2 regions of the Streptomyces sp. B15 genome follow, and region 2 is predicted to be linked to the other one. Evidence: riboswitches for the same ligand, from Rfam matches in the RefSeq annotation. Region 2 holds a riboswitch; the other holds the start of a gene.
The links. A riboswitch is a leader RNA that binds a small molecule or an ion and turns the genes downstream of it on or off. The one in region 2 is predicted to bind cobalamin.
Positions count from the first base shown of each region.

Region 1 (4,205 bases), on a different contig from region 2:
GGTCCTCGGCGGTGGCGTCGGGGTGGGTGTAGGCGCACAGCAGCGCGTAGTCGTGCGCGTCCAGGTCGGCCGTCTCCCAGACCCCGGACCCCTCCAGCATCCCCATCTGCCGTGCCCACTGCCGGGAATGGGCCCGCGCCTGGTCGACGTGCGGGTTGAGACGGGCGGGGTAGGGCACGTAGAAGTCGGGCAGTTCGAAGGGTTGCGACAACGTCTTGGTATCCCCACAGCTCGTCGAATCGGTGCTGCCTTTGCCTACCCGGGGCAGAGCGATGAGCATCCTTTTTCACCCGGACGTGGGACCCGCCCTGTTACCGAGCTGTCGAACAAAATCCGTGGTGCGGGGCGATGTTGGGCTGCTAGGTTCGCGATCGTGGCGAAGCTGAATCAGATCATCGCAGTGGAGAAGGGCGTCAAGTCCAAGGTGGCCCAGGACCTGGCGCAGGCGCAGCACGGGCTGACGAAGCCGCAGATGCTGGCCGGGATCTCGCGTACGTACCAGCCCAAGGACGAAGAGGGCGAGCAGCTTCCGCCGGAGTCGACGCGGGTCCAGGTCAAGGCCGAGGATGTGCTGAAGGAAACGGCGAAGATCCTGACCCGGCTGTTCGATGTGACGGCGACGAAGGACTGGGCGAACCTCACGGCTCGCGCGGATGTCGTCGTCGACGGACGCACGGTCCTGTCCCAGGTGCCGGTCTCCTATCTGCTGTTCCTGGAGAAGCAGTTGGGCGAGCTCGGCTCGTTCCTGCGGAAGCTGCCGGTGCTGGACGGCGCCGAGGCGTGGGAGAAGGACCCCTCCACGGACTGGTGGAAGACCGAGCAGGTCCGCACCGTCCGCACCAAGAAGGTGCCGCGCAACCATGTGAAGGCGGAGGCCACGGAGAAGCACCCGGCCCAGGTCGAGGTCTACTACGAGGACATCCCGGTCGGTTACTGGACCACGGTCAAGTACTCCGGCGCCCTGCCCGCCCGGCGGATCAACGAACTGCTGGAGCGACTGGACAAACTGGCCGCGGCGGTGAAGTTCGCCCGCGAGGAGGCCAACGGGACCGAGGTGAGCGACCAGCGCGTCGGGGACGCCGTCTTCGGCTACCTGTTCGCCTGAGGCGCGAAGGCGCCGGTGCCGGCGCCGGCACAACAACCGAAGACTCCCCGGGCCGGGGTTTCGACGACTTCGGCCCGGGGTGCGCCAGGAGCGCAAAGCTGAAGCTGAAGCTGATGTGTGAACCCCCGGCGGCCCTGCCAGAGCCAGGGTGCCGGTCAAACTCAACCTCTCGCTCCACGCTCAGCATCGCCGTTCATCGTCCGGCAACCGGGGCGGTGACGACCTCGAGACGCCGGTTCGAACCCGGCCGGCGGTTCCACATGCCGCCGTGGTGGAGTGGCTCCACGCGAGGACATCGCCGAACGATCCGCCCATGAACCGCTGGGACGTGCGAACGAACGGCACCCAGGACCCCGGGGCCGGGCAAAGCCCCGGGGTCCCTTTTGTCACCTCTCCCCCGTTCCTGCCGTCTGCCGCCCGCGTGGTACGTTGCAGCCGCCAGTCAAACCCTTGAACGGGTCAGGGAATCCGGTGTGAATCCGGAGCTGACGCGCAGCGGTGTGGGACTGGGGCGTGCACGAGGCCACTGGGGACCTCCTCCCTGGGAAGGCGCACGCTCCCACAGTCCCGAGCCCGAAGACCTGCTGGCACCCGCGCCCGGACAGCCCCGGGCGTGGTGGCACGCCGGGCCCCGCGACTGGGCCTTACGACGGAGAAGGATCAGCTGGCCATGCGCCGACCGCGCCGTATCCACGCACATGTGCCGGGCCTCGCCCTGGCACTCGTCCTGGGCACCGCCGGCTGCGGTGCCCACTCCACGACCAAGGCCTCCGGCGCGGGAGCGGCCCCCGGCCGCCCCCGGCAGCACCCCGAAGTGCCGCAGCCGACCGACGGCTGCCCCGCGCCCGAGAAGGCAGCACGCCCTCCGCGTGAGCCCGGGCTCGCCAAGTGAGGCCGGAACACGGTGCCAAGGCCGTCGTCCCCGGCAGCGGGGCCGCACCCCGCCCCACCGGGGCCGCCCCCGTGCCCCCCGACCGTGGCGAGGTGCACGGGGTGCGGCTCGTGCCCGCCGACGACGATGTCTTGAGGAGACACCCATGACCTGTCCGGGACCGGCCGCGCCGCGCCGCACCCGCCGCGCGGCGCTCGCCTCGCTGCTGCTGATATCCCTCACCGCCTGTGCGGGCGGCGCCGGCGGTGAGGGCACGAAGACCGGCAGCTCCGCGAAGGGGTTTCCGTACACGGTCGACAACTGCGGGGTGAAGACCACCTTCACCGAGCCGCCCCGGCGCGCTGTGACCATGAACCAGCACGTCACCGAGATCCTGCTGGCACTCGGCCTCCAGAACCGGATGGCCGGCACCGCTTTCCTCGACGACCGGATCCTGCCCCGCTACGAGAAGGCGTACCGCGGCATCAAGGTGCTGGCCAAGAAGTACCCGTCCAAGGAGACGCTGCTGGCCGCCAACCCGGACTTCGTCTACGGCGGTTACGCCAGCGCCTTCGACAAGACGGAGGGCCGGGAGCGCGCGGCCCTGGTGGACAGCGGCATCAAGACCCGCCTCAACGTGGAGGACTGCACCAAGGACGTCGGCATCGCCACCCTGCACCGGGAGATCCGCGAGATCGGCCGCACCTTCGGCGTACCCGACCGCGCCGAGGCACTGATCAAGAAGCAGGACCGGCAGCTGGCGGACACCGCCGAGCGGCTGAAGGGGGTCGAGCGCACCCCGGTGTTCGTCTACGACAGCGGTGAGAGCGCCGCCTTCACGGCGGGAGGTACGGGCATCGGCAACGAGATCCTGCGCCGGGCCGGTGGCCGCAACGTCTTCGCGGATGTCGACAAGAACTTCGCCGACGTCTCCTGGGAAAAGGTCGTGCAGCGCAAGCCCGAGGTCGTGGTGATCTACGACTACGGCGGCACGACCGTCGCCCAGAAGAAGAAACGGCTGCTGAACGACCCGGCACTGGCCGACGTGCCGGCCATCGAGCACAAGCGCTTCGCCGTGCTGCCGCTCTCCTCGGCCGTCCTGGGGCCGCGTGTACCGGACGCGGTGGACGAGCTGGCCCACCAGCTGCACCCGGACCGCGACGGCGCGGAGTAGCACCGTGCCCATCGGTTCGCGAACGCGGTGCACGCTGGTGGCCACGGCGCTCGTCACCGTACTCGTCGCCGGGGCGCTGGCCGGGCTGGCGCTGGGCTCGGCGCGCATTCCCCTGGGGGAGGTGCTGGCGGCGCTGACGGGCCGCTCGCAGCCGGGTCCGTTCGCCACGATCGTGCTGGATGTGCGGCTGCCGCGGGTGCTGCTGGCGGCGGTCGTGGGAGCGGGACTCGCCCTGGTCGGCACGGTGTTGCAGGCCCTGGTGCGCAACCCGCTGGCGGACCCGTATCTGCTGGGCATCTCCTCCGGCGCCTCCACGGGTGCCGTCGTGGTCGTCGTGCTCGGCGTCGGCGCGCTCTCGATGCAGATGGGCGCCTTCGCCGGGGCGATGCTCGCGCTCGTCGTCGTGTACACGATGGCGCGGCGCGGCGGAACGTCGGCGACCCTGACGACGGGACGGCTGGTACTGGCGGGAGTGGCGGTGCAATACGTGCTGTCCGCGCTGACGAGCCTGCTGCTGGTGACCTCCGCGGAGAAGGAGCATCTGCGGGCCATTCTCTTCTGGACCCTGGGCGGTCTGGGCCAGGCCCGGTGGCACACCCTGCCGCTGCCCGCACTGGTGCTGGCCGCCGGTCTCCTCCTGCTGCTGGCGCTGGCCAGGCCGCTGGACCTGCTGCTGGCCGGGGAGGAGGGCGCCATGGTGCTCGGCCTGGACACCGGGCGCTTCCGCGCGGCGGTGTTCGTCCTGGCGTCCCTGGTGACGGCGGTGCTGGTGACGGTGAGCGGCGCGATCGGCTTCGTCGGGCTGATGGTGCCGCACGCCGCCCGGATGGCGGTCGGCGCCGGCCACCGCGCGCTGCTGCCGGTCGCGGCACTGGGCGGGGCGGCGTTCCTCGTCCTGGCGGACCTGGCGGCACGTACCGTCGCCGCGCCCGAGGAGATCCCGGTCGGCGTGCTGACGGCGCTCACCGGCGGGCCGTTCTTCCTGTGGATGCTGCGGCGTTCGCAGCGCACCGAGGGGGTTGCCGGGTGAGCGGGGCGTGCGCGCTGCGCGCCGA
Region 1 covers NZ_JAGPXJ010000031.1:34,383-38,587, forward strand. Annotated here, with positions in the region: gene KBY19_RS36515 (germacradienol/geosmin synthase) at 1-211, opposite strand, end outside; gene KBY19_RS16470 (hypothetical protein) at 374-1,105, shown strand; tRNA gene KBY19_RS16475 (tRNA-OTHER) at 1,291-1,364, shown strand; cobalamin riboswitch at 1,528-1,709, shown strand; gene KBY19_RS16480 (hypothetical protein) at 1,776-1,997, shown strand; gene KBY19_RS16485 (ABC transporter substrate-binding protein) at 2,143-3,150, shown strand; gene KBY19_RS16490 (iron ABC transporter permease) at 3,155-4,180, shown strand; gene KBY19_RS16495 (ABC transporter ATP-binding protein) at 4,195-4,205, shown strand, end outside.
Region 1: linked by a shared signal. The riboswitch ahead of KBY19_RS16480 (hypothetical protein) and the one ahead of metE (5-methyltetrahydropteroyltriglutamate--homocysteine S-methyltransferase) in region 2 are both predicted to bind cobalamin.

Region 2 (4,205 bases):
CGGTGGAGCGGCCGGGGCGGCGCGGGAGACGGTGCGTGGCTCCCCGTTTCCGTTCTGCGCCGGGTGGCTCGGAGATTCGGGCATGGGTTCCTCGGAAGAGTTGAGGCAGGTGAGAGGCCGACGAGCCGCGAAGGGGCCGGCCGGGCCGGCAGGCCGCTACCGCAGAGGTGGGAGGGAGGCGTCGACCGCTGGTCACGCTAGCCCGCGGCCGCGCCCCGCCCTGGCCCTTACACCGGATTCGCCAGGGTTCGCCAGCTCCCAACGAGTGAAAGCCGACGGATTCCGCTTGACAGCCGGCGCCCGCGCAACTCGGCGCACCCCGCGCACCCTTCGCGCGCGGGTCAGTACGCCCGGACGGTGACGTTGACTCGTCCCCGCAGCCCCAGCGCGGGCGGCGCGGAGCCGGGCTCGGTACGGGGCACGCCGTGATACGCCAGCCGCGCGGGCCCGCCGAAGACGAAGGCGTCCCCGCTGCGCAGCTCCACGTCCCTCCCCCAGACTCCGTCCGGGGGGACCCCCAAGGGCCGCCCCCGCCCCTCGGTGTTCCCGAACCGGAAGACGCAGGCGTCCCCGAGGCTGAAGGAGACGACGGGCGCGGCGGAGCGCTCGTCGCTGTCCCGGTGCATGCCCATGCGCGCGCCGTCACCGTAGAAGTTCACCAGCGCGATGTCGTACGGGACGGCACACGGCACGGCGCCGAACACCGGCTCCTCGGCCACCTCGGCGGCGGCGTCCACGGCGGCCCGCGCCCACCGGCCCAACCAGTCGGGGAAGGGCTTCACCGGCTCTCCGCCACCGTCCACGACAGTGGCGGCGTAACCGTACGGATACCAGTGCCGTCCCAGGCTGACCTGCCGCACCGACATCTGCGAACCGTTGGGCATCCGTACCGTCCGCAGCCCCGCGGGCGGCACCGCCCACCGCCGGCACGCCGCGAGCAGCTCGCGCTGCGCGCCGGGCGCCAGCCGGCGGGGCAGATGCACGGCTCCCGCGGTGACCTGCACCGCAGGCGGAGGGAACAGCTCCTCGCTCACACGGCCAGCGTACGGCCTCCCACCACAGGCGGGACCGGGCGCCGGGCGGCGGAGCGCCGTCGTACAAGTCACCACGCAAGGACTGATCGCCTCAGGCATCCATGCCTTATGGTCGAACGGACGGTCGTCGCAGATGCTGGGAGCGCGCGTGAGTGTGGAGTCCGCCGATACGGTGCTGACGGGGGTACGCAACTTCCGGGACGTCGGGGGCCTGCCGACGGTGGACGGGTGCCGGGTCCGGCGCGGGGTGCTCTTCCGCAGCGGGCACCTGGCGCAGGCGACGCCCGAGGACGCCGCCTTCCTCGGCGAGCTCAAGCTGCACACCGTCTTCGACTTCCGCAACTCCGCCGACCAGGCGCTCGACGGCCCCGACATCGAACTGCCCGGCGTCCGCAACGTCAATCTGCCGCTCTCCGACCCGGCCGACGGCGCCGAGTTCTGGAAGATGGTGCGCGACGGCGAGCTGGACCAGCTCCGGGCCATCCTCGGCGACGGGCTCGCCGCCCGGCGGATGACCGACTCCTACCGCACCATGATCCGCGAGCGCACGGCCGAGCACAGCCGCATCCTGCACGCGCTCGCCGAGGACAGTGTGCCCGCGCTGATGCACTGCGCGGCCGGCAAGGACCGGGCGGGCCTGTCGATCGCCATCACGCTGCTGGCGCTCGATGTCGAGCGGGCCGCCATCGAGGAGGATTACCTCCAGTCCAACCAGCCGCACCGGCGCTACAAGGTGTACCGCAGCAGAAAGTCCAAGGCGGGGATGTCGCCGGAGGTCATGGAGCTGCTCGCCCCGCTCTTCGATGCCCGCGCCGCCTATCTGCACGCGGCCTTCGAGACCATCGACGAGACGTGGGGCGACGTGGAGACCTATTTGGCGCAGGGCCTCGGGCTCTCCCCCGCCATCCGCGCCCGGCTGAAATCCCGCCTCCTGGAGACGTAGGGCACCCCCGCCACTGGCCGCACCCGGCGCGCACCCGGCTATGCTGGCCGTGCAGCTGGTTCGCCCCGTCCGCCAGGCGGGAGGCGTCGTAAGAGGGAACCCGGTGTGAGTCCGGGACTGCCCCGCAGCGGTGAGCGGGAACGACCGCCGTCACACGCACTGGACCGAGGACCGGTCCGGGAAGCGACGGCCAGTAGATGCCCGCCGGGAGACCGGCAGGCGTGCCCGCGAGTCCGAAGACCTGCCCGCTGTCCGTACGCGTCCACCCGCGTACGGTCCTCCCGGAGACCTCGAGGGCGGGTCGGAGAGCACGCGCACCAGGCGACGGACACCAGCCACGCGTCCGTCCGCACCGTGTCGCCGCCATCCCTTCGCGTCCTCGTCCCGTTCCGGGAGCGCTGAGACACTCGCGAAGGAGAGTTGCGTGACAGCGACAGCAGCGAACCCGGGCGCCACCGCCCCGACCGCGCCGGTGCGCGCTACCGTGCACGGCTACCCCCGGCAGGGGCCGAACCGTGAACTGAAGAAGGCCGTCGAGGGATACTGGGAGGGCCGCGTCACCGCCGAGGCCCTGCACTCCACGGCCGCCGAACTGCGCCGCGCCAACTGGCGGCAGCTGGCCGACGCGGGCATCGACGAGGTGCCCACCGGGGACTTCTCGTACTACGACCACATGCTGGACACCACCGTCATGGTCGGTGCCCTCCCCGAGCGGCACCGCGCAGCGGTGGCGGCCGATCCGCTGGCCGGCTACTTCGCGATGGCCCGCGGTACCCAGGAGGCGGCGCCGCTGGAGATGACCAAGTGGTTCGACACCAACTACCACTACCTGGTGCCCGAACTGGCCCCGGACACCGTCTTCCGGGCGGACGCCGGCAAGCAGACGGCCGAGCTGGGGGAAGCCCTGGCGCTGGGCGCGGCGGCGGCCCGGCCGGTGCTCGTCGGCCCCGTCACCTATCTGCTGCTGGCCAAGCCGGCGCCCGGGGTCGCCCCCGACTTCGAACCGCTGACACTGCTGGAGCGGCTGCTGCCGGTCTACGCCGAGGTGCTCGCGGATCTGCGTGCCGCCGGTGCCCGATGGGTGCAGCTGGACGAGCCCGCGCTGGTGCAGGACCGCACCCCCGGCGAGCTGGCGGCGGCCGCGGAAGCGTACCGGGCCCTCGGCGAGCTGGCCGACCGTCCGCGGCTGCTGGTGGCCTCCTACTTCGACCGGCTCGGTGAGGCACTGCCCGTACTGGCGAAGGCGCCCGTGGACGGGCTGGCCCTCGACTTCACCGGTCCGGCCGCCGCCAACCTGGACGCGCTCGCCGCGGTCGGCGGGCTGCCCGGCAAGCGGCTGGTCGCCGGCGTCGTCGACGGCCGCAACGTGTGGATCAACGACCTCGAGCGGTCCATGGCCACCCTCGCCACCCTGCTGGGCCTCGCCGGGCAGGTCGATGTGGCGACCTCCTGCTCGCTGCTCCATGTGCCGCTGGACGCACGGGCCGAGCGCCGAATCGATCCGCAGGTCGCCCGCTGGCTGGCGTTCGCGCGCCAGAAGGCGGCCGAGGCCGCCACCCTGGCGCGCGGCCTGTCGGAGGGGACCGGCGCGATCAGCGCCGAGCTGGCCGCCAACCGGGCCGACCTGGCCTCCCGTACGGCCTCGCCGCTCACCCACGACAAGTCCGTACGGGCCCGCAGCGCCGCCGTCACCGAGGCGGACACCCGCCGCGCGCTCCCGTACCACCGGCGCACGGCGGCGCAGCGCACCCGGCTCGGTCTGCCGCCGCTGCCGACCACCACCATCGGCTCGTTCCCGCAGACGGCCGAGCTGCGCAGGGCCCGCGCCGACCTGCGGGCCGGCCGGATCGACGAGACCGCCTACGAGCAGCGGATCGCGGCGCAGATCCGGGAGGTGGTCGCCTTCCAGGAGCGTGCCGGACTCGATGTGCTGGTGCACGGCGAGGGCGAACGCAACGACATGGTGCAGTTCTTCGCCGAACAGCTCACCGGGTACCTCGCCACCCGGCACGGCTGGGTGCAGTCGTACGGCACCCGCTATGTGCGCCCGCCGATCCTCGCCGGCGATGTGGCCCGCCCGCGGCCGATGTCGGTCCGCTGGACGCAGTACGCCCAGTCGCTGACCTCCCGTCCCGTCAAGGGCATGCTCACCGGCCCGGTGACCATGCTCGCCTGGTCGTTCGTACGGGACGACCAGCCGGTGGCGGAGACGGCGCGCCAGGTGGCGC
Region 2 covers NZ_JAGPXJ010000105.1:3,927-8,131, forward strand. Annotated here, with positions in the region: gene KBY19_RS31320 (ATP-binding protein) at 1-84, opposite strand, end outside; gene KBY19_RS31325 (alpha-ketoglutarate-dependent dioxygenase AlkB) at 342-1,034, opposite strand; gene KBY19_RS31330 (tyrosine-protein phosphatase) at 1,168-1,977, shown strand; cobalamin riboswitch at 2,017-2,241, shown strand; gene metE (5-methyltetrahydropteroyltriglutamate--homocysteine S-methyltransferase) at 2,402-4,205, shown strand, end outside.